2 regions of the Pseudoduganella sp. HUAS MS19 genome follow, and region 2 is predicted to be linked to the other one. Evidence: predicted binding sites of a transcription regulator. Region 2 holds the regulator's gene; the other holds the start of a gene.
What was found. Region 2 encodes HrcA, which represses chaperone genes, less so after heat shock. Its sites were predicted from a motif close to TTAGCACTCNNNNNNNNNGAGTGCTAA; they were not measured.
Positions count from the first base shown of each region.

Region 1: the regulator HrcA is predicted to act here: its motif matches at 9,177-9,203, upstream of groES (co-chaperone GroES).

Region 1 is NZ_CM132133.1:5,344,059-5,356,148, reverse strand. It holds gene ACWBU6_RS24605 (NAD(P)/FAD-dependent oxidoreductase) at 1-378, opposite strand, end outside; gene ACWBU6_RS24600 (homospermidine synthase) at 380-1,798, opposite strand; gene ACWBU6_RS24595 (PadR family transcriptional regulator) at 1,946-2,470, shown strand; gene ACWBU6_RS24590 (MFS transporter) at 2,470-3,705, shown strand; gene ACWBU6_RS24585 (hypothetical protein) at 3,683-4,303, opposite strand; gene ACWBU6_RS24580 (glutathione S-transferase family protein) at 4,307-4,936, opposite strand; gene ACWBU6_RS24575 (hypothetical protein) at 4,940-5,398, opposite strand; gene ACWBU6_RS24570 (DUF6348 family protein) at 5,401-6,237, shown strand; gene ACWBU6_RS24565 (DUF6882 domain-containing protein) at 6,274-7,011, opposite strand; gene groL (chaperonin GroEL) at 7,164-8,810, opposite strand; gene groES (co-chaperone GroES) at 8,852-9,142, opposite strand; gene ACWBU6_RS24550 (ThiF family adenylyltransferase) at 9,358-10,266, opposite strand; gene ACWBU6_RS24545 (N-acyl amino acid synthase FeeM domain-containing protein) at 10,259-11,023, opposite strand; gene pepA (flocculation-associated PEP-CTERM protein PepA) at 11,182-11,997, opposite strand.
Region 2 is NZ_CM132133.1:6,190,710-6,202,799, forward strand. It holds gene ACWBU6_RS28385 (DUF6597 domain-containing transcriptional factor) at 1-497, shown strand, start outside; gene ACWBU6_RS28390 (hypothetical protein) at 704-913, shown strand; gene ACWBU6_RS28395 (VOC family protein) at 1,182-1,547, shown strand; gene map (type I methionyl aminopeptidase) at 1,563-2,354, shown strand; gene ACWBU6_RS28405 (barstar family protein) at 2,397-2,714, opposite strand; gene ACWBU6_RS28410 (ExbD/TolR family protein) at 2,714-3,136, opposite strand; gene ACWBU6_RS28415 (MotA/TolQ/ExbB proton channel family protein) at 3,141-3,797, opposite strand; gene dapB (4-hydroxy-tetrahydrodipicolinate reductase) at 3,797-4,606, opposite strand; gene ACWBU6_RS28425 (outer membrane protein assembly factor BamE) at 4,635-5,162, opposite strand; gene fur (ferric iron uptake transcriptional regulator) at 5,269-5,697, shown strand; gene hrcA (heat-inducible transcriptional repressor HrcA) at 5,764-6,780, opposite strand; gene ACWBU6_RS28440 (HAD family hydrolase) at 6,785-7,480, opposite strand; gene ACWBU6_RS28445 (hypothetical protein) at 7,617-8,222, shown strand; gene ACWBU6_RS28450 (hypothetical protein) at 8,235-8,819, shown strand; gene ACWBU6_RS28455 (O-antigen ligase family protein) at 9,061-10,260, shown strand; gene ACWBU6_RS28460 (glycosyltransferase family 4 protein) at 10,257-11,354, shown strand; gene rsmA (16S rRNA (adenine(1518)-N(6)/adenine(1519)-N(6))-dimethyltransferase RsmA) at 11,433-12,090, opposite strand, start outside.

The DNA of each region.
Region 1 (12,090 bases), 850 kb from region 2:
ATCGATGCTGTACTTGTCGATGCGCTTGCGCAGCAAATGCACGCCTGCCACGGATATATCCCATGCGCGGCGCGCGTCTTCGCGTGCCAACTGGCGTTCGATGGCGTGCTCGCCGTCGTTGCCGAAACCCGGCAGGACCTGGCCGCCATTGCGGCCGGATGCGCCCCAGCCGAGCCGCTGGGCTTCCAGCAGTACGACCGAGTAGCCGCGTTCCGCCAGTTCCAGCGCGGCGGACAGCCCGGCCAGGCCGCCGCCCACCACGCAAACGTCGGCGCTGGTGCTGCCGGCCAACGGGGGCAGGGCGGCAGCGCGCTGCACGCTCGCCTCATAGTATGAGTTCTCGATTACGCCCAGTTCTTTTCGCAGCAGCGTGCCCATGTCAGGTGACGCGGAAGTTCAGGAACTGCCAGGGGTCTTCCTGGTCGCGCGCTTCGTCGAACAGGCCGCTGCGCTCCTTCAGTGGCGTCCAGTCGCCATACACGCCAACCAGTTCGCCCAGGTAGGGGGCGGCAACTTCCATCACCAGCTTGTCGTCGATATCGTCCGGCTCCACCACGCCGCAGTCCGGATTGCGCAGGGCCCATGCCATGCCGCCGAGTATGCCGGCCACCACTTGCAGCGAAGTGGCTGAATTATGCGGTGCCAGTTCGCGCGCCTGCTCGATGCTCAGGCGCGAACCGAACCAATAGACGCCCTTGGGGTTGCCCATCAGGAGAACGCCCAGTTCATCCATCCCGCTTTCAATTTCCTTGCCGATGATGCGTTGCTCCTTTTGCTGCTGCCAGTTCTTGCCGGCCACTTCGTGCAGCGACAGCACGGCATCGTCACAAGGATGGTAGGCATAGTGCACCGTGGGCCGGTAAACAACTTCATTGTTTTCGCGTAGCGTCAGGTGGTCTGTAATCGAGATCGACTCGGCATGTGTGACGAGGAAGCCGTGGTAAGGACCTTCCAGCGGCGTCCAGCTTCGCACGCGCGTGGCGATGCCGGGCCGCTTCAGATAGATGGCGGCGTCGCTGCCGTAGCCGTGGCGCTCCGCATCGGCCGGCCAGTGCTTCTCATGGCTGCCCCAGCCCAGTTCCGCCGGCTGCAATCCTTCGCTGACAAAGCCGTCCACCGACCAGGTATTGACGAATTCGCCGCGCGCCTTGCGGTGGCTGGAGGTTTGCGTATCGCGTTCGGCAATGTGGATCACTTTGATCTCCAGCTTTTGCGCCAGCCTGGCCCAGTCTTCATAGCAGGATGGCCGCTCCACCTGGAGGTGCTGGTCGCGCGCCATATTCATCAGCGCCCGCTTGACCAGTACCGAAGCCAGGCCTGGGTTGGCGCCCTGCGTCACCACGGCCGTCGCGCCGTGCCGCTTGTCGAGGCGAAAGGCCAGTACTGCCTCGCGCAGCGCGTAATTCGAGCGCTGCGACAGCGACAGCTGCTCGTCATCGTAGAAGCCTTTCCATGGCTCGGTGCAGGTATCGAGATAAAGGATGCCGCGCCGCCAGCAATATCGGATCAGGTCCAGGCTCGATACGTCGACTGATAGATTGAGCAGAAAGTCGCCCTTCTGCAGCAGGGGATCGAGGATGCTCTCGAGATTCCCTTCCTGCAGCGGCTTGGCTTCATAGGCAATGCCGTATTCCTCGGCGATGCCGCTCCGGTCCGGGCCGCGCGATACCACGGCGACCTGCGCAGGGGCCAGCGCGAAGTGGCGGAACAGCAGCGGCACCACTGCCTGGCCGATGCTGCCGAATCCGAGCATGACCAGGCGCCCCGGCAGTGCGCCGTATTTTTTATGGCTATCCATCCAATCTCCCCTCAAGTGAGATCTATTGTGTGGCGTACGCCGGCTGGCTTCCATGCGGGATTTAACATTTCAACCTCCTTGCATTTCGCCAAGAATGAGTTAAGATATGTCTTATTGCGATATATCTTAACTACTGAGGAGGTAGTCATGTTCCACTTTTTCCGCGGCCACCACCGGCTGCATCACGAGCACCACCATCACCAGCGCGGCGGCGGCCGCGGCCCGAAGATGTTTGATGCCGGCGCCATGCGCTACGTCGTACTGCAACTGATTGCCGACAAGCCGCGCCATGGCTATGAAATCATCAAGGAGCTGGAAACGCTGACCGGCGGCAGCTACTCGCCGAGCCCCGGCGCGATCTATCCACTGTTGTCGATGATGGCCGACATGGGCCATGTCGATATCGTCAAGGACGGCAACAAGAAGCTGTATTCAGTCCTGCCGGAAGGGCAGCAGTTCCTCGACGAGAACCGCAATATGGTCGACGCCTACATGGCGCGCCTGGTCGAGAATGCGCGCGGCGAGGATGGTGGCGACCTGCGCGCCCTGATGCATGCCCTGAAGGATGCCGTCATTACCCGTGGCCGCGGTCCGCGGACCACCCGCGAGCACGTCGACGCAATTCGCGCTATCCTCAAGCGCGCCATCAACGACATTAACCAACTTAGCTGATGACCCAGACCCTTACTCCTCAACGCGAACGCGCAGTCCTGTGGCTGCTGGCATTCATACAATTCACCGTCATCATGGACTTCATGGTCATGATGCCGCTCGCGCCGCAACTGATGAAGGCATTCTCGATTTCGGCGGCCCAGGTTTCGGGCGCCGTGTCGGCCTACGCGTGGTGCGCCGGCCTTTCCGGCCTGCTGGCGGCAACTTATGCCGACCGTTTTGACCGCAAGAAGCTGCTGCTCACCGTCTTCATGCTGTTCAACCTGTCCAACCTGGCCTGCGCACTGGCGCCGAACTTCCACGTGCTGGTGCTGTCGCGCGCCTTTGCCGGTATGACCGGCGGCGTGCTGGGAGCGATCAGCATGTCCATCATTGCCGACCTGATTCCGCAGGAACGCCGCGGCGCCGCCACTGGCGTGGTGATGACATCGTTCAGCATGGCCGCGATTGCGGGCGTGCCGGCCGGCGTCATGCTTGGCGCGCATTACGGCTGGCAGTCGCCGTTCTACCTGCTGGTCGTGCTGTCGATGGTGGTCTGGCTGGTCGCCGCGCGTGCGCTGCCGGCGATGACGGCACACCTGGCGAACGCGCCGGTACCGCTGGCGCGCGTCCTGCCCGAGCTGTTCGGCCTGTTCGCGGTGGGCGCCCATTTACGCGGCTTCCTGCTGTGCTTTGCGGTGACGGTCAGCGGCATGATGGTGATCCCCTTCATCTCGCCCATGCTGGTCGGGAACCTCGGTGTCGAGCCGGCGCAAATCAGCTACGTCTACCTGTGCGGCGGTATCGCAACCCTGTTCAGCTCACGCCTGATTGGCGGCTGGTCGGACCGGGCCGGCAAGCAGTCTGTGTTCCGCTGGGTGGCGCTGTTCTCGATCATGCCGACGCTGTTCATCACCCACATGCCGCAAATCCCGCTGCTGGCGATCATGCTGTTCTTCCCCTTTTTCATGGTGGCGATGTCGGGGCGTTTCGTTCCGATGCAGGCGCTGCTGACCACCATTCCCGAACCACAGCGACGCGGCGCGTTCCTGAGCGCGAATGCGGCAATTCAGCAGATGGGGACGGGGATTGGCGCCTTTGCCGGTGGTTTGCTGGTGCATACCGATGCGGCCGGACGTTTGCATGGTTATGACACCATCGGCATCATTGCGTCGGCGCTGATCTTCTTCTCGGTGTGGTGGGTCGGGCGGGTGCAGAGCGCACCGGCGCCGCTTACTGCGCGTTCCCCTGCTTGACCACGAGGTCCAGCAGGCGCTGACCCTGCTCGAGGACGGGCTTGGCCAGCTCGTCGCGCACGATGTCGCTGAAGAAGCCATCGGTCACGCGGTTGCCATCCTGCGACAGGAAAGTAAAGCGCAACTGGCCCGCGCCCGGGGCATAGAGGGGTTTTTGCGGAGAGGCCTTGACGAAAGCAGGAATGGCGCTTGCCACCAGCGTTTTCGCCTGGGCCGCGACATCGGCCGGTGCGCCTTCGAACACAGCGGTGCGGCCGGTCTGGTTGATATAGCGTACGCGCCCGTCGGCGTAGGCGGCCAGGGTATCCATGCTGCCGTCCAGCGGCACTTCGATTACCACGCCCAGTACTTCCGGCACCTCTGGTGCATGGCCGTTGGCGCGCAGCCATTGCGCCGCCAGCAGGCGAACACGCGATTCTTCGCTGGCGTCTTGCGCGATGGCTTGCACGACGCGTGCGTCGGGTGCTTCGCCGAAGAGCTGGCCGGCATCGTCGGCGAACAGCATCCGGTGCACGGTGTTTAATTCGTCCGTACCGTACGGCGCGTCAGCGCGGGTCTTCGATTTGGCGCTGAACGCCGCAAACAACTTCTTGAACATCTTTTACCATCCGGTTAGTGCTTCAACTTCCGTAATGTGGCGCCAGCTGGGGCGGGCACGCATCATGTCGGCATACTTTTGCAATGCCGGCCAGGCAGTTGCGGGGCGCGGCATATTGCGTGACCAGCGCATGTACATGGTCAGCATCAGGTCCGCGCCGGAGAACGATTCACCCAGCAGGTAAGGGCCATTATCGGCCAGGCGCGCATCGAGCGTCGCCCACATTGCTTCGATGCGCAGCTGGATTGCGCTGCGCAGCGTGGAATCCTCTTTCGTGCTGCCGATATCGGACGGGTAGAACCAGAGCCGGAAATTGCCGCCCAGGTTGTTCGCCATCATCACAAGCAGTTCATACCACTGGGCACGCGCCAGTGAGCCGGCCGGTGGCGCCAGGCTCGATTGCGGGTGGCGCTCGGCCAGCATCATCATCAAGGCAGCCGATTCGGTGAAAGGCTTGCCGTCGATCAGGAGGGTAGGGACCTTGCCTTGCGGGTTGATGCGCAGGTATTCGGGGCTGCGCTGCTGGCCCGCTTCGATATCGATTTCCACCAGGTCGTAAGGAACGCCGATTTCTTTCAGTGCCGCATGGATCGCCAAGCTCGCCGTGCCGCGGCCGTAGTAGAGGGTATACATGGTTTAGTCCTTTAAGCCCTTGCGCCATTGATCGAGCGACATCAGCTCGCCGCTGATGTCATCTTCTACGAGGATTTCGCCGTTCACGTGCGAAACGAGGAAGCTGGCTACAGCTTGCGCCATGTCGTCGCCGTTCTCCACGAAAGTGAGCTGGTAGTACGGGCTGCCTTTCACATCGCGCGGCGCCGGGTCGGTTTCAAGCAGCGCACCGTGCCGCTCACCGCCACTGCGCTTTTCAATCGCATCCGCCAGGCGCTTCAACTCGGGCAGCGCCATCAGCTTTTCAACCGCCTGGTCTCGGCTCACCTTCGCGTTCGCCGCAGGCGCTGATATTGGCGTCGCAGTGCCCGCAGTCGCATGCGCCGCTTCCGGTTTGTGATGACTTACGTACCAGGCGCCCAAGCCGGCGACAAGAAAGCCGGCAACAGCGCCGGCGATGGCGGATGTACGGGAGGAAGACATACGTGTCACAATCCTGCGATGAAAGTGCGCCAATACTAACAGAATCTGCATCCTGCCCGGAGAAGGGGGCGGCGTACAATACCGCATCATCGAAAATTTGGCTCTTTATTATGTTGAAATGGCTAGCCTCTTTCCTGAAACAGCCCAATGCGGACGACACGCAGCCTGCCAGCGCCACGCTGGAAAGCTTGTTCGTGGAAGCCTTGCGGGGAGAAGGCTTTGCATGCCGGGAGACTGCCGACGGCATTACCATGGACAACGGCCTCCTCTTCTCGCTGGAATATCTTGAGTCCGAGCCGATCGGCGAGAATGCCTTGCGGACGGTGTCAAAGGTCTTTTGCAAACACCCTGCATACTTCCCGGAGGGCTTGTTCGAATTCCAGCACGCGAGCGGCAGCACTGAAGTAGAGTCGTTGCTGAATGGGTTCCGTAGCTGGGCGCAGACCGACCTTGCGACGTTGTCGGATGCAGTGAGCAATGAAGTCAACGCCAGCCTGGTGATGGAAATGCCCCGCAAAGTTTTCATGGGCCCTTACATTCATCATGCGACGACTGCGCCAGCGGGACAAGATTGCAGCGACCAGTGTCACGATTTCTGTCCCTGCTGCCTGTTCACGAATTCGATCGAGGCATTCAGGGACCTGCTTGCCAGCCAGGCTTTCTACGGTATCCGCTTATACGCATGCAGGAGCGACGAAGGCATGCTTGCCGCCGATTGCCGGGTCAATGGTGAAGACTTTCCGGCTGGCGCCGAGCTCCTGAAGCAATACGCCGCTACCTGGCCGCCGCGCGGCCTCGAATTCCGCAAGCAATACGTGGTGATCCGCAACGCGCAGTAATGCTTTCGCGATGCCATGCGGCCGTGCCAGGCCGCCTCACTCTTCCCTTAACCGGGCGGATAGGACGACCATGAAGATGTAACCGTTATCGGTTGGCACGCGGTAGGCACCCAGGCCGTCGAGAATATCGAGCGCCGCTGCTGACATGTGCCAGCCATCCTGCATATCAGCCTTCCACTTCGGGACGGTGAGCAGTGGATAGCCTTGTTCTTCGCCGAAGTCGCGCAAGGCGCTGATGCGCGAGCGCACCGGTTCGAGCAGGCTGAAGTTCGCCCACGACCACATCCAGGTGTCGCTGGCCGTCGAAAGTGTTCCGACAAATTCGACATCAGCCACCAGCTCAGGCAGCTCGCCGCCAGAGAACACCAACTGCGCGGTTTCCTGGTAATAGTCCCAGCGCGGGTAGTCGTTGAGCTTCAAGCTGTCGACCATGGCCTTCTGCTTCTCCTGCATGGCATCGCATCGGGTTTCCAGATACTGAACCCAGGCCGTCGCCGTGGCGTTATTCATGCAGGTGACGCTTTGCGCGATGCCATCCTCATAGCAATGGCCGCACAGCATGCCGATTTCGGCTTCGCCCTCGTTATTCTCGTTCCATTCGCCTTCGCGCTCAAAGACTTCATTGCAGGCGGAACACCAGGCATCGCGCCAGGGCTCGCCTTCTTCGGGATAGCCGCAGTGCCATTTCTGTGCGGGGTCAGCGATCAGGTGTTTGCAAACAAAGGCGAACTGGCTTTCGCCGTGTGTGGGGCAGGTGATGGTTTCGGATGTCATGGCGGGATGTTACACAATCACAAGGAGGCGACAAAGTATGAAGCAACGTTTCGCTTCTTGGGCCTATGAGAAATTGCGTGTCGCAGGAATGAAAAAAGCCTGCAAGGCGTGAACCTTGCAGGCTTCTTGGTCAGCGGTGAGGCTGTCGGCTATTACATCATGCCGTCCATGCCACCCATGCCGCCCATGCCGCCCATACCACCCATGCCGCCGGCTGGCTTGTCTTCTACGACTTCGGCAACCATGCAGTCGGTGGTCAGCATCAGGCCAGCGATCGACGCCGCGTTCTGCAGGGCCGAGCGGGTCACTTTGGCTGGGTCCAGCACGCCCATTTCAACCATGTCGCCGTAGGTGCCGTTGGCAGCGTTGTAGCCGTAGTTACCGGAACCAGCCAGCACTGCGTTTACAACCACCGAGGCTTCTTCGCCGGCGTTGGTGACGATCATGCGCAGTGGCTCTTCCATTGCGCGCAGGACGATCTTGATACCTGCGTCCTGGTCGGCGTTGTCGCCTTTGACGTTCAGGTTAGCGCGGGCGCGCAGCAGGGCTACGCCGCCGCCAGGCACAATGCCTTCTTCCACAGCTGCGCGGGTTGCGTGCAGTGCGTCTTCAACGCGGGCCTTCTTCTCTTTCATTTCGACTTCGGTGGCTGCACCAACCTTGATCACGGCAACACCGCCGGCCAGCTTGGCCACGCGCTCTTGCAGTTTTTCGCGGTCGTAGTCGGAGGTCGCGCCTTCGATCTGGGTGCGGATCTGTGCCACGCGGCCTTCGATTGCGGAAGCTTCGCCTGCGCCGTCGATGACGATGGTGTTTTCCTTGCCCACTTCGATACGCTTGGCTTGGCCCAGTTCCGCCAGGGTGGCTTTTTCCAGGGTCAGGCCGACTTCTTCCGCAACTACCTGGCCGCCGGTCAGGATGGCGATGTCTTCCAGCATTGCCTTGCGACGGTCGCCGAAGCCAGGGGCTTTCACTGCGCAGGTCTTCAGGATGCCGCGGATATTGTTGACCACCAGGGTTGCCAGTGCTTCGCCTTCGATGTCTTCAGCGATGATCAGCAGCGGACGGCCGGCTTTGGCTACTTGCTCCAGTACTGGCAGCAGGTCGCGGATGTTGGAGATCTTCTTGTCGCACAGCAGGACGAATGGGTTCTCCAGGACGGCAACTTGCTTTTCCTGGTTGTTGATGAAGTACGGGGACAGGTAGCCGCGGTCGAACTGCATGCCTTCCACGATGTCCAGCTCGTCGTGCAGGGACTTGCCGTCTTCCACGGTGATGACGCCTTCCTTGCCCACTTTTTCCATCGCTTCAGCGATACGCTCGCCGATCGAGGACTCGGAGTTGGCGGAGATCGCGCCAACCTGGGCGATTTCCTTGGAGGTGGTGGTTGGCTTGGACATGGTCTTCAGCTGTTCGACGGTGGCAGCAACTGCCTTGTCGATGCCGCGCTTCAGGTCCATCGGGTTCATGCCGGCGGCAACGTATTTCATGCCTTCGCGCACGATTGCCTGGGCCAGCACGGTTGCGGTGGTGGTACCGTCACCGGCGTTGTCGGAGGTCTTGGAAGCAACTTCCTTGACCATCTGCGCGCCCATGTTCATCAGCTTGTCTTTCAGTTCGATCTCTTTAGCGACCGACACGCCGTCCTTGGTGACGGTTGGGGCGCCGAAGGAGCGCTCCAGCACCACGTTGCGGCCTTTCGGGCCCAGGGTGACTTTAACTGCGTTGGCGAGGATGTTCACGCCTTCGACCATCTTGGCACGTGCGGAATCGCCGAAAATGACTTCTTTAGCTGCCATGTTTGTTTTCTCCTGAATTCTGTCTATCTAGGGGGCTGTGATTACTTCTGCACCACGGCCATGATGTCTTCTTCGCGCATTACCAGCAGTTCCTGGCCGTCCACCTTGACGGCTTGGCCGGCGTATTTGCCGAACAGAACGCGGTCGCCCACTTTCACTTCCAGAGCACGCACGGTGCCGTTGTCAGCAACTTTGCCGTTGCCAACTGCCAGCACTTCACCCTGGTCTGGCTTTTCAGCGGCTGCATCAGGGATGATCAGGCCGGACGCGGTCTTGGTTTCCTGGTCCAGGCGTTTGACGATGACGCGATCATGCAAAGGGCGAAGGTTCATACAAAACTCCTTTAACTCGGTTTATTGACAGTTGTTAGCACTCTCGGCTAACGAGTGCCAACAATTATAGGGACGACACTTTCCCTTTTCAAGGGAATTTCTTTGCGTCTGGTCAAGCGTTGATTTGACAGCAATCATGCCAAAGTGATAATTTGGCACAAATCGGAGCCAACGGTGGAATGTAGCGGGTAATGGCGGGCTGCCGCGCACCCCAGTCAGCCGGCGCGCGGCGGCGCCGTACCGACGAATTTGCGGCGCGCCAGCGCCATGGCCAGGCGCTGCAGCGGGTGGCGGTTGCCGCCCGGCCGCCAGGTCGTCACATATCTGTCTTCGTAGGCGTCGTACTGGAAGCCGTGGGGAGCGGCCAGCACTTTGCCCCGTCCCAGCAGGATTTTCAGCGCCTGGCTGGCCGCGATGCCCGCGCACAGCTGGCAACCCATGCTGGTGGACGGGCCGCGGCGCTGCGCCAGGTCGACGCCCTGCGGCCATACCAGGTAGCCGCGATGCAGGCTGGCCGGCGCCAGGCCGACCAGGAAACGCAGGGCTTTCTCCACTTCCGGCAAGTCGCCCCACTGGAAATAGTCCTCGAAGCTCATGTGTCCTGGCAGGAAATTCAGGCAGGAGGCGCCCATCCCCAGCGGCGCGGCCATGGTCGCGGGGATGCGCTGCGCGGCGCAGTGGCCGTAGACCAGGGTGCGCGCGGCAAAGGCGTAAAAGTCCAGGCCATCGACATACAGGTCGACCCCGTCGAGGAAGGCGCTGACATTGGCGCCGTTGACGCCCTGGCCGAACTGGCGTATCTCGATTTCTGGATTGATGTCCTGCGCCATGCGTGCCGCCACGGCCACCTTGGGCTGGCCCATGGTGGACATGAAGGCGGCCGCCTGCCGGTTCAGGTTGGGGATGTCGTAGCAGTCGAAGTCGGCGATATGGAAGGCGCCGACGCCGAGCCGGGCCAATGTCAGCAGGTGCACGGCGCCCACGCCGCCCATGCCGGCAATGGCGATGCGCTTGCCGCGCAAGCGTTGCTGTTCCTCCGGTGTGACCCAACCGAGGTTGCGCGCAAACGCCTCTTCGTACTGGAAGCGGGCAGCCATCGCAGGTTCTTTGTCGCGGCTAGTCATGTGGCAGGTTGAGCATTCTGTTGACGATTCCTATTTCCTCGCGCGGCGAGAAGAACTGCGGGTAGAACGAGCGTACGCCGGGCACCGCCCCCTTGCCGCCGTAACGCTGGATCTGTTCCGTCATATAGGCCAGCTCGACGCACATCAGGATGCCCTGCACATTGACGCGCGGGTTCAGCACCGGCTCGCCGATCTGCTTGAAGCCCAGCGCATTGTCGAAAAAGGCGCGATGGCGCGGCTGCACTTCAATGAACATATGCGTGCGCTGGTGGACGTCGCGCGCGGTGATCACGGCCAGGTGGAACAGGGCGGCCTGGTACTGCTTGCTGTTGCCCGCCATGTCGAAGGCGAACTTGATGATTTCGCAGATGCGGCCGCCTTTGGCGCGGCAGGCGTCCAGTTCGGGCTTGAACAGCTCGTCGGCCAGCAAGCCTTCCGGGCAATCCAGGCCGACGCTCAATGTGCCCACCGCTTCGCCGCGCTGGCTGGCCATCAGGGTGACGCGGTTGGCGACCGGCGTCAACGCATGGTTGCCGGTAAAACCGCGCCAGCTATACATGCGGTGGATCAGCATGCTGGCCTGGTTGCGCCCGGTGGGCGTGTCGACCAGTCTGATGCCGAAGTCCAGTTCTTGCGTGACTTGGTCGGCTAGTTGCGCGACCAGGGGATCGCCTTCGCTCAGCGTGGAGTGCGGGGCTGCGTCGTCTGCGCTGGTGTCGTGCGCAGTGTTGGACGTGGCGTCGGGGCTGTCATGCATGGCGAGTTCCTCCAGCAAGCGCCAGGCGTCAAGTCATCCCGCAAATAGCATGGTGAAAGCTAAAAAGGCCGACCAACGCGCGGCGCTGAAAAACGATCATGCCACGACGAGCTGATGCGGGCAATCGCATCAGCTCGTCGTGCCTTCCAGCGCTCGGCTTAGCGGCGCCGCAAGCGCTGCGTGCCCACCATCAGCAAGCCCAGGCCAAGCAGGACCAGGCTGCCAGGTTCCGGAACCTGGTTGAAGTCCAAGATGCCGGTCTCCGAGTTAATCGCCACGATGTTGGCGCCGAGGCAGCCCGCCACGTCGCATTCGATGCCTAGCGAGGTGTTATTGAAGGCGGAGAAGGCGGCGGTATAGAACGGGCGCGGCAGGGTGAAGTAGTCAAAGCCGTCCGGCACCAGCGGATCGGGATTGTCGAACAACTCCCAGCCGAAGTTCAGGTTCTGGTACGCCCCGCCCAGCGGGTCCAGGCCGCCGACACCGGCGGTCAGCATGCTCGAGCTGGCCAGCTTGTACTGGTCGCCGGCAGCCAGGACGGTCGGGTCCAGCGCTACGGTCGCCAGCGAATAGGTGTTGTCGTTGTCCGGGTCGGCCCACAGCTCGAACGAGAAAGCGCTCACGTTGCAGCTCACGCCTGGCGCCAGCACGCCGGAGCAGGTGAACTCCTGGGTAAAGGTTGCATACAGGCCGTAAGCCACGTTGACTTGCGATTGTCCGCCAGGTACTGGCGCGCTGTTCAGCGCAAAACCGGTGAAGACAGCATAGCCGCTGGCGCGGTAGAAGGTGGCCGGGTCGCCGGCTTCATGCCGGATACGGGTGGAAGAAAAGCCATTGATGGCATCGGCGTCAAAGGTGCTGCCGGCGCCGTTGATGACCGTGGGGTTCACGGTGAACACCGGCGACGCGGATGCTTGGGCCGCGCTTAGCAAACCCAGTGCGCCTGCCAGCAACCAGCGCAAATATTTTTTCATGCTCGTCTCTCCAATCAGGTTTTTCAGTGAGGAATTGGCGGGTACCAATCATCTGCATGGCCATCCATGCAAGGGCCATGCCAAAAAATCACA
Region 2 (12,090 bases):
GTCCGATGGCCGAGCGGCTGCGCGACACACTGTGGTCGGTGGCGCGCAGCGATGCCGAACGCCTGGCACTGCTGACCGAGGCACTCTACGCCCGCCTCTCGCTCGCCCCAGCCGGCGCCCGCGCCGCCAGCTCGCTTGCGGCCCGCGTGGCCGCTACTGCGCCGGCCGGCCAGTCGCTCGCCTTGCGCGCAGTGGCACAGCTTGAAGCCAGCGGCGGGGCCTTGCGCGTCGAATCACTGGCGGCGGCGTTTGGCGTCTCACGCCAGTACCTCGCCAACCAGTTCCGCGACCATGTCGGTCTGTCGCCCAAGCTGTTTGCCCGCATCTGTCGCTTCCGGACAGCCCGCGCTTCCGCCCTCGCTGCCGCGCCCGCCCAGCATGGTCACGACTGGGCCACCCTGGCCCTCGACAGCGGCTATTTCGACCAATCCCACCTGATCCGCGATTTCCAGGACTTCACCGGCACCTCTCCTGAGGCCTATTTAGGCAAAGGGTGAGTCGCCCGGCGCTGTCGCGAGAAAGTGCGTTTTTGGGCCCAAATTGGCCTGACCAAACCGCTATTTTTTGCGATTTTTGGGAACTTTCCGTGATTTCGGCTGTCCAAAGGAAAAAATCACGGAAAAGACCTGAAAATCGCACGAAATAGCGGTTTGGTCAGGCCAATTTAGGGCAAAAAACGCACTTTCTCGCGACGGAGATGAAAATGACACCGAATCTTTGTATCGCCATTTCGGCGCCCACACTGCGCGCCCTGCTCGACTTCCAAAGCGAGCATGACCATGAAGTCGATCCAGCCGCTCTGGCCGATCTGGCCATCCGCAACTGGCTGCACCATCAACGCGAGCTCGCCAAACCTTCCGGCCAGCGCGGATATTTCTGGAAGAAGCTCTTCCTTCGCGCTGGAGGCCGATGAACGCCGTGCCGCCAAGCGCACGGGCGCGCCGCCAGCGGCCGCCACGCCACCGCAAGCCTTGACGCCACAGGTGGCGTCACCGTCGCCGCCGCGCAGTTTACCCGCTGGGACCCTGCTTGCGCCTCAGTTGAGGTCCGACTGCGAAGAGCGGCGCAAGGCATATCGCCGCGCAGAAGACCTCCTGCTCGATTAGTTTCCATTTTTCCAATCGTGGCAGCGACCGGCATGGCAAGATGCGCCCATCAACCCGCCAACAGAGGAGAACACCATGATCAAAGGCCTGCGCACTGCAATTTACCCTACCCCCGACCTGGAAGCCGGCAAAGCCTGGTACAGCAAAGTTTTCCAGACCAAGCCCTACTTCGACCAACCGTTCTACGTCGGCTTTGAAATCGGCGGTTTCGAGCTCGGCCTGGTGCCAGATGGCAAACCGGTCAAACACGGCGTCCAGGCCTATTGGGGCGTGGAAGACATTGCCAAGGAAGTCGAACGCATCGTGACCCTGGGAGCGAGCATTCACTCCGACATCCAGGAAGTGGGTGAACGGATCCTGGTGGCCGAACTGGCCGACCCGTTTGGCAACTTGCTGGGCCTGATTGAAAACCCGCATTTCGACAGGGCCAAGGTCACGTGATACCATGCACCCCCTATGCGCAAACGCAATAACAAATCCATCCTGATCAAGACGCCCGACCAGGTCGAGCTGGCCCGCGTGGCCGGCCAGCTGGCAGCCGACGTGCTGAGCTTCATCGCCCCGCACGTCAAGCCGGGCGTCACCACCGCCCAGCTGGACAAGCTGTGCAACGATTACATCGTCAACACCCAGCAAGTCATCCCGGCCAACGTCGGTTATGGCGGCTTTACCGGCACGGTGTGCACCTCGGTCAACGAGGTGGTCTGCCATGGCATCCCATCGCCCAAGAAGGTGCTGAAGGATGGCGACATCATCAACATCGACGTGGCCGTCATCAAGGATGAATGGTTCGGCGACACCAGCCGCATGTACTACGTCGGCACCCCGTCCAAGGCAGCGCAGAAGCTGTGCGAGGTGACGTATGACGCGATGTGGGCCGGCATCCGCGCAGTCAAGCCGGGCAACCGCCTGGGCGACGTCGGGCACGCCATCCAGAAGCTGGCCGAAGCAGCCGGCTACAGCGTGGTGCGCGATTATTGCGGGCATGGCATCGGCATGGTGTACCACGAAGACCCGCAGGTGCTGCATTACGGGCGTCCGGGCACCGGCCTGCTGCTCGAACCGGGCATGGTGTTTACCATCGAGCCGATGATCAATGCGGGCAAGCATGCCACGCGCGCGCTGCCCGACGGCTGGACGGTCGTCACGGCCGACAGGTCGCTGTCGGCGCAGTGGGAGCATATGGTGGCAGTCACCGAGACCGGCTTCGACGTGTTGACGTTGGCGCCGGGCGAGCAAAACCGGTAAGCCTGTGTCAGACCCACAGGGTCTGACACTGCATTGCCGGTTTTAGCGCAAGGTCAGCTTCAACGCCGGCTTCTCGCCGTAATCGTCATAACGCTCGTTGATCCCGCCAACGCAGTAAGTGATCTCTTCCAGCAGATCCGCCGGCATCTTCGCCGCCTCCGTAATGACGATCTCCAGCACCTCATTGGGCTTGAGCCTGAACCTGGTCATATTGTCCTCATCGCGCAGGTAGGACAGGCAGTCCACCCAGGCATCGATGGTCGCGCTATAGCCCGACGGGAATCCCAGTTCCGCCTGGCAGGCAGCGTGGAAAGCCGCCTCATCGCCGATCGCGGCGCCGTTTAATGTGGCAATAGCCATTATTTCTTTTCCTTCGGATCGGTGACAAACCCAATGCGGGTCAGGCCATGCGACTGCGCCGCCGCCATCACCTGCGCCACCACTTCATAGCGGGTATCCTTGTCCGCCCGCAGCTGCAATTCTGGCTGCTGCGGCAGGCCCGCCGCCTCGGCCAGGCGCTGTTCCAGCTCCCCGGCCTGCAAGGCAGCGTTATTCCAGTAGACCGTGCCGGCGGCATCGATAGCCAAGCTCACACTATCGGCTTGCTGCTGCGAAGCCTTGGCCTGCGCCTTGGGCAGCTCCAGCTGCACCGCATTGGTAAACATCGGCGCGCTGATGATGAAGATCACCAGCAGCACCAGCATCACATCCACCATCGGCGTGACATTGATGTCCGCCATGGATTCCTTCTGCCGGTGATGGTTGAAGGAGCCGAATGCCATCCGTTCAATCCCTGGCCAGGTAAGCGTGCAAGTCGTGCGCAAACGCGTCCAGCTCGGACAGCGTGATGCGGTTGATGCGGTTAAAGCCGTTATACGCCAGCACCGCCGGTATCGCCACCACCAGGCCGACGCCGGTCATGATCAGGGCCTCGCCCACCGGCCCGGCCACCTTGTCGATCTGCACCGTGCCCTGCGCCGACACCGCCGCCAGCGCATGGTAGATGCCCCACACGGTGCCCAGCAAGCCGACAAACGGCGCGGTCGAGGCGATCGAAGCGAGCAGGGTCAGGCCGGACTCGAGCCGGGTGGTCGAGACATGGATCGCATCGCGCAGCACGCGGGTGACCTGCTCGGAGCGCGCCATCTCGGCGCCGATGCTGCCGCTCCTGGCATGCGCCAGCTGGTGCGCGCCGGCCTGCGCCACTGCCGCGAAGATGCCCTCCTGGTCGCGCACGGCCATCAGCGCCACGCCGTCGGCCACCGACGGCGCATCCCAGAACGCCTGCACCACCGGCGCCGCGCGCCGGATGCGCCACGAGGCCCAGCCCTTCCACAGGATGAAGAACCAGGACGCGAGCGACATCGCCAGCAGCAAATAGGCCACGGCGTGGCTGATCGCATCGCCGCGCTGCCAGTAGCTGGCGAAGGTGAAGTGCTCCATCAACCGTTCAGGCCCAGCACGTCGTACATATCGTACAAGCCGGTCTTCTTGTCGGCCAGGAAGGCGGCCGCGCGCAGCGAGCCGTTGGCGTAGTGCTGGCGCGAAGAAGACTTGTGGCTGATTTCGATGCGCTCGCCCTCGGTGGCGAACATCACGGTATGGTCGCCGATGATGTCGCCGCCGCGCACGGTGGCAAAGCCGATCTGCGACGGCTCGCGCGGGCCGGTTACGCCTTCGCGCGCGAACACGCCGCATTGCTTCAGGTCGCGCCCCAGCGCTTCGGCAATCACCTCGCCCATTTTCAGCGCGGTGCCAGACGGCGCATCGACCTTGTGGCGGTGGTGCGCCTCGATGATCTCGATGTCGTAACCAAGGTCGAACTGCTTGGCCGCAAACTCCAACAGCTTGAGCGTTACGTTGACGCCCACGCTCATGTTCGGCGCGAATACGATCGCCGTGCGCTTGGCCGCTTCCGCGATAGCCGCCTTGCCCGCCTCGTCGAAGCCGGTGGTGCCGATCACCATCTTCACGCCATGCTCGGCGCAGTAAGCCAGGTGGGCCAGGGTGCCTTCGGGGCGGGTGAAGTCGATCAGCACGTCGGCGCCGGCCAGGCCGGCGGCCAGGTCGGCCGTGATGGCCACGCCCGCGGGCTGGCCGGTGAAGGCGGCCGCGTCGCTGCCCAGGGCCGGCGCGCCTGCGCGGTCCAGCGCACCGGACAGGCGCGCCGCCGGCGCCTTCTGCACCGCCTCGATCAACATATGGCCCATGCGGCCGCTGGCGCCGGCGATGGCGATATTCAGTTGCGTCATCTTGCTAATTCCTTAATGCTGTCAATGCTTACTGCCTGGTGCCCGATTCCTGGCCGCCCGGCAGCGGCGCCTTGCCCGGCGCCAGATTGCCCTTGGCGTCCTCGGCCTTCTTGAATTCCTTGATCGGGCCGGCAATGCGCTCGATGTATTGCTGTTCGGTCGGCAGGTCGCCGCCCTCGAAGCGTTCCACCTTGTCATCCTTGTCGAAGAACACCACCACCGTGCTGGTGGTCAGCTCGCCATTGCCCTTGGCCAGGCGGAACGGGTAATCCCAGCGCTTGCCGTGGAAGGCATCGGCCATCAGCGGGGTGCCTAGCAGGAACTTGACCTGGTCCTTGCTCATGCCGTTCTTGAGCTGGGCCAGCATTTCCTTGGACACGAAATTGCCCTGCTGGATGTCGGGCCGGTAGGGCGAGAAGAACCACAGGAATTTCTGCGTCTTGCTGATCTGGGTGGTCTGGGCCCCCTGCGAGGCTTCCACCGGGGCCACGGTGGCTGGCTTGCTGGCGCAGGCCGCCAACAGGGCAGCAGCCAGCAGCGCAGTGCTACGTTGCAACAAAGACAGCGGGGTCAAACGCATAGTATGCATACCTCAATTCCGTGAGCAGAAGTGCCTAAAACGCTATATCATAAAGCACTTCCCGCAACTGACGTTAGCAAACATGAGTAACAGCCCTACCGACCTGAAGGCGTCCGGCCTCAAGGCTACCCTGCCGCGCCTGAAGATCCTCGACATTTTCCAGAGCAGCCCCGTGCGCCATCTGACGGCAGAAGACGTGTACAAGCTGCTGCTGGCCGAGAACATGGATGTTGGCCTGGCCACCGTGTACCGCGTGCTGACCCAGTTCGAGCAGGCCGGCCTGCTCAACCGCAACCATTTCGAGAGCGGCAAGGCGATTTTCGAGCTTAACGAAGGCTCGCACCACGACCACCTGGTCTGCCTCGATTGCGGCCGGGTCGAAGAATTCGTCGACGAAGAGATTGAAAAGCGCCAGCAAAGCATCGCCGCTGAGCGCGGCTTCAAGATTGCCGAACACGCGCTGGCCATCTACGGCAGCTGCACCAAGGTCAACTGCCCGCACAAGCACTGAAAAAATAAATGGGGACGTACCCCATTTTTCTTCGAAAAATAAATGGGGTACGTCCCCATTTATTTTTTAGTGGTTGCTGAGCGCGTTTGACAGCAGCCGCGACGTAATATCGACAATCGGGATGACCCGTTCGTACGCCATGCGGGTCGGTCCGATCACCCCCAGCGTGCCCACGATCTTGCCGTTGGCTTCATAGGGCGCGGTCACCACGCTCATTTCATCCATCGGCACCAGCTGCGACTCGCCGCCGATGAAAATCTGTACGCCGGAAGCCTTGGACGACACGTCCAGCAGCTGCATCAGTCCGGTCTTCTGCTCGAACAGGTCGAACATCGCGCGCAGCGAGCTCATATTCGAGGACAGGTCGGCCACCGACAGCAAGTTGCGCTCGCCGGCGATCACCATGTCTTCGGCCGATTCGGCCATCGCCGCGCTGCCGGCCTCCACCGCCGCCTGCATCAGGCGCCCCATATCGTCGCGCAACTGGCGCAGCTCGTGCTGCAGGCGTCCGCGCACATCCTCGAACGACAGCCCGGAATAATGCTGGTTGATGAAATTGGCCGATTGCTGCAGCTGGGCCGGGGTGTAGTCGACGTCGGTCAGCAGGATGCGGTTTTGCACGTCGCCGCCGGGCGAGACGATCACCAGCAGCACGCGTTTCTCGCCCAGGCGCAGGAATTCGATCTGTTGGAACACCGACTCGTGGCGCGGCGCCAGCACTACCCCGGCAAACTGGGTCAGCGAGGACAGCATCTGGGCCGCGTTGGCAATCAGCTTTTGCGGCTGCGGCGAGGCCGCCTGCAGGCCGGCCTGCACCGCGCGTTCGTCGATGTGCTGCACCGTCAGCAGGGTGTCGACAAAGATGCGGTAGCCGCGCGGGGTCGGCACCCGGCCGGCCGAGGTATGCGGGCTGGCCACATAGCCCTGCTCTTCCAGGTCGGCCATGATGTTGCGGATGGTGGCCGGCGACAGCTCCAGGCCGGAAATCTTGGACAGGGCGCGCGAGCCCACCGGCTGGCCGTCGGCAATGTAACGCTCGACCAGGGCTTTGAGCAGGGTTTGGGCGCGGAGATCGAGATGCATGGCTCTATTCTGCCAACTGTTGTTCCAGCCACGCAAGCAATTCATCGAGCGTGGCGCAAATCGCGTCCGGCCGCGGCGCCCCTTCCGGCAGCGTGGCGCCATGCCGGTTCATCCACACCGCGCGTAGGCCGGCCGCCTGCGCCCCGGCCACGTCCAGCGCCAGGTCGTCGCCCACGTACACCGCATCGTGCGGCGCCACGCCCAGCGCCTGGCAGGCGGCGCGGAAAATGTCCGGCGCCGGCTTGGCCGCGCCGAAATGGGCGGCCGCCAGCGAAACCTGGAAATGGTGGGCCAGGCCGATCACTTCCAGGTCGGCGTTGCCATTGGAAATCGTACCCAGTTGCACATGCTGGCGCAGCTTGAGCAAGCCCGGCAGTACATCGTCGTAGGGCGTCACCGCGTTGCGCGCGGCAAAAAAATGCGCCATGGCGCTGTCGACATGGGCCGCGTCCTCGCCCGCTGCGGCAAAGGCCGCCTGCAGGCTGGCGCGGCGCAGCTGGCCCAGGTCGATCAGCAGTTCCGGGCGGGCCGCCGCCAGTTCGGCGCGGTGCGCGCGCAAGGCATCGATCGACCACGCCGCGGCCACTTTCGGCGCATGGGCCGCCAGCCAGGCGTGCAGCGTGACTTCCGCCTCGGCAATCACGGGCGCGATCGGCCACAGGGTGTCGTCCAGGTCGAACAGGATGGCTTTCGGCTTCATGGGCGCATTGTACCGCGCCGCGGTTGCAAGCTGTTACAAGGGAAAAGCTGGCCAAATCGGCTATAGAAGTAGCAAATGCACTAAAATAGGCGCCGATTTGTCCGCGCAAGGCGCGAAACCGACTGGAGAACGTGGAATGAAGAGTAAGTATCTGTCTGCTGCCGCCGCGCTGCTGTGCGTCGCCGGCCTGGCCGCCTGTGGCGGCAAGGGCAACGGCAGCTTGAACCTGGGCGTGCAGGTCATCGGCATCGACCGCAGCGGCCTGGTGCTGCAGAACAATGGCGGCGACGACCTGGTCATCACCGGCACCGGCAACGGCATGTATTACTTCAAGACCCTGATGGAACCGGACGCGCCATTTAACATCACCATCAAATCCGCGCCGGCCAACGTGACGTGCAAACTGGCCAACAATACCGGTAAGATCAATTACTACACCTATCAGCAAGCCGCCGTGACCTGCACCCCCGATGCCTTCCCCCTGGGCGGCACAGTTAGCGGTCTGAACGGCAGCGGCCTGGTGCTGGCCAACGGCGCCCAGACCCTGGGCGTGACCGCCAACGGCCCGTGGCAATTCGCCAGCCCGATCGGCAACAATACGGTGTATGGGGTGACCGTGCTGAACCACCCGACCGGCCAGACCTGCACCGTCAGCGGCGGCGGGAACGGCCTGGGCGCCGGCACCATGCCCGCCAACGCTGTCGTTGACGTGACAGTCACCTGCGTTACCAAATCCAGCTAAGAAGGCATCCTCATGAAAACCAAACTGATTGCCGCGGCCCTGCTGGCCGCAGCCCTGGCCGCCTGCGGCGGTAAAGCCAGTTTCACCCTCGGCGGCACCATCACCGGCCTGGCCAACAACGGCCTGATCCTGCAGAACAATGGCGGCAACGACCTGAGCATCAACGCCGGCGCCACCAGCTTCAGCTTCCCGAACAGCATCAGCTACGGCACCGAATACCGGGTCAGCATCAAGCAGCAGCCAGAGCACATGACTTGCGGCTTCCTGGGCGGCACCGAACACGGGTCGGCCGGCCACACCACCAGCATCAATATTGCCATCAGCTGCAGCCAGAACGCCTACGCCCTGGGCGGCACGGTGGAAGGCTTGAATGCCACCGGCCTGGTGCTGGTCAACGGCAGCTCGAGCGGCAGCATCACAATTGCCAAGGATGCCACCAGCTTTACCGTGCCGGGCACTATCCCGGTCGGCACCGCTTACGGCATCACGGTGCTGGCCCAGCCAGATACCCTGTCTTGCAGTGTGGAAAACGGCAGTGGCGTGATGGGCGATGCCCCCCGCACCAACGTCAAGGTGATTTGCAAAGCCAAATCGTGATATAAGAAAATGGAATGACTGGGATTCGTAAAATAAATTGGAACAATATGCCGCGACGCAGCATACTTCTCCCTGTCTCCTCCACTTCTTAACAGAAATGGATTCAGCCCGCTCCCTGAGCGGGCTTTTTTTTCGTCCAGCGCCGGCCGCACCCGAACCGGGCCAGTCTTGATGCGCGCGATATTTGTGAGCTATAGTCGCCTACTGTTTCAAGATCCAAGCGGCATTGCCGGAAAAATTTATGACCTCAGACGGCTACCAGGGCCAACCGGTAAAACTGCTGAATGCAACACAAAACGCCTACGCGGTAGCATTCTTCTTTCTTCCCCTGTCCAAGGCACTGCTGTTCATTGCGCTGGCGCTTGCCTTCATCCTGTTTGTGGCGGGCGGCGGCTTCGCACGGGCGCTGCGCTGCTGGCGCACCTTGCCCTGGATCGCGCCGGCGGCGATCCTCGCCGCCTTGCCGGTATTGTCGCCCCTGCTCCATCCTGCCAGCAGCAAACTGGTGATCCAAGCCGAAACCAGCTACTACTGGATCATTGCGCTCATGACCTCCCTGGCGGCCAGCCAGATGCGTATCCTGCCCTGGCTGCGCGCGCTGGTATGCGGCATCTTCGTCGGCTTCCTGTACGCCCAGCTCCCGTACAAGGGCTGGTGGCCACTCGACCCGCCGTCCCTGATTGCCAATTACATCCTGTACTCGCAGTTCCTGGCAATTGGCGTGGTTTTGCTGTCGATTCTGTATAAACATGAAACAAGCAAGGGGATCCGGGCCGCCTATATTGCGGGCATGATCCTGTTCTTCGCCGGCCTGACTTCCGGCATGGGGCGCACCGGCATGTGGGTGGTGCTGGTCTTGTTGCCTTTCATCATCACCAACCTGTTCACCAAGCAGAACCGGACCAAGGCCGTCCTGCTCTGCGTGATCGCCTGCGTTGCGCTCCTGATGGCGCCCACGGTGCAAAAACGGATCAAGGACGCGGCCAGCGATATGCAGCTGCTGCAGCAAAATGTCACGCAAACCTCGCTGGGTTACCGGCTGGAAATGTGGAAGACCGCCTGGGGCGTCTTCCGCGCGCATCCCCTGCTGGGCGGCGGCGCGGCAGGTTTTGAAGCCGCCTGGGCCAGCCAGGCGCAAGGCGAGGAAGGCAAGGCATTCGTGGAGCCGCACAACGCCTTCCTGTTCTACGCCTCGTTTTACGGGATTTTCGGCCTGCTGGCCCTGGTCTGGCTGTATGCGGCTGTGTTCTGGACCGGCTGGCAGCGGCGCCATAGCTTCGAGGGCGGGGTGGTCCTGGCGTTTGCCCTGATCCTCATCCTGTGCAGCTTCACCAATACCGTATTCATGGGCTCGGTCAGCCGCGCCTGGGTCATGTTGTTCCTCGGCCTGCAGGGCGCCCTGATGTTTGCCGCCCCCAAATGGAAGGCAGGCAGCACTTGAACCACGATCACCAACCCCGCCTGCTGTTCATTTGCCCCACCGTCGCCGCCTACATCGGCGGCACGGAGACCGTGGTCAGCCAGTTCTGCCAGCGCCTGCGGGACCAGGCGCGCATCACGCTGCTCAGCGGTGACCCTGGCGACGGCCGCCAGCGCCTGATCGACCTCGACGGCGTGGAGCTGCTGACCTTGCCCTTCGTGGCGCGCGACTCGACGCTGAACCATGTGCTCAGCAAGATCCTGATGACAAGCCGCTTCAAGATCGAGAGCTACAGCTTCTTCCGGGCGCTCAAGCAGTCGGGTATGGACTTGGCGCGCTACGATTACATCGTGACCTTCTATGAAGCCGATGCCTACCTGCTGTCGAAGCGCTACCCGGCGCTGCGCGGTCGGTTCCGCCATTTCCTGCCTGGCGTATCGATGCGGGGATTCTTCCGCCATGTGCCACCCGCGGAGGTGTTCTACCTGGGCTACCGGGCGGCGCAAAAGACCCGGCGCAAATGGGGCCTCGAGATTGCGTCGCTGCCGCTGGGCGTCGGCGACAACTTTTTCCCGGCCCGCCCGCCCGCCTACCCGGCCGACAAGCGCTTGCTGTACATCGGCCGCCTGGACCGCAGCAAGAATGTCGACTGGCTGGCCGACTTCTTCATGCAAAGCGGCCTGGCCCAGCAAGGCTACCACCTCGATATCGTGGGCGACGGCCCCCTGCTGGACGGCTTGCTGGCCAGGTACGGCAATGCGCCCGGCATGACTTTCCACGGCCGCCAGCGCCAGGACCAAGTGCTGGCACGCTTGCGCCAAGCCTTCCTGCTGCTGCACCCGACCGATCTCGAGAGTTTTGGCTTGACCATCCTGGAAGGGATGGCCGCCGGGATTCCGGTCCTGACGCACGAACTGGACAGTATCAAGATCTGGGCCAAGGATTATCCACGCTATCCCGCCCACCTCGATGCGGCAGCCTGGCGCAGCGAAATCCTGAAATTCGAGCAGCCCGCCTACTGGCGCGAGGTCAGCGCCAGCAGCCTGGAGTATGCGAAATCATTCACCTGGGACCGCGTCGCCAGCCAGGTGCTGCAACTGATCACCGCCCGCTAAGTTGAAAGTCGGGGTCAGGTCCGGCAATCGGACAAATCGCTTTGCGATTTGTCCGATTGCCGGACCTGACCCCGACTTTTAAACTGGAAGGTTGGCGAGTGCCACGTAGGCTGCCACCGGCACCGTTTCCGGCCGGTCTTGCGGGTTGATGCCGGCCGCCAGCAGTTGCTCTTCGGTAAACATGCCGGCCACGCAATTGCGGATCACCTTGCGCCGCTGCGAGAAGGCTTTCTGTACCACCGTTTCCAGCCGCGCCGGGTCGCAGGAGAGCGGCTGCTCGATCGGGATCATGCGCACGATGGCCGAATCGACTTTCGGCGGCGGGTCGAAGGCGTCCGGCGGCACGATGAACAGCATGGCCATGCGGTAGCGCCATTGCAGCATTACCGACAGCCGGCTGTAGGCCTTGCTGCCCGGCTCGGCCACCATGCGCTCCACCACCTCCTTTTGCAGCATGAAATGCTGGTCTTGCACGATGGGGGCGAATTCGGCCAGGTGGAACAGCAGCGGCGAAGAGATGTTGTACGGCAGGTTGCCCACCACGCGCAGCTTCTTCCCTTCCGGCACGGGAATATAGCCGAAATCGAACTTCAGCGCGTCGCCGGCGTGAATGGTGAGTTTTTCGCGCGGGTAGCGCTTTTCCAGGCGCGCCACCAGGTCGCGGTCGAGCTCGACCACGTGCATGTGCGGCAGCGACTTGAGCAGCAGGTCGGTCATGGCGGCCAGGCCGGGGCCG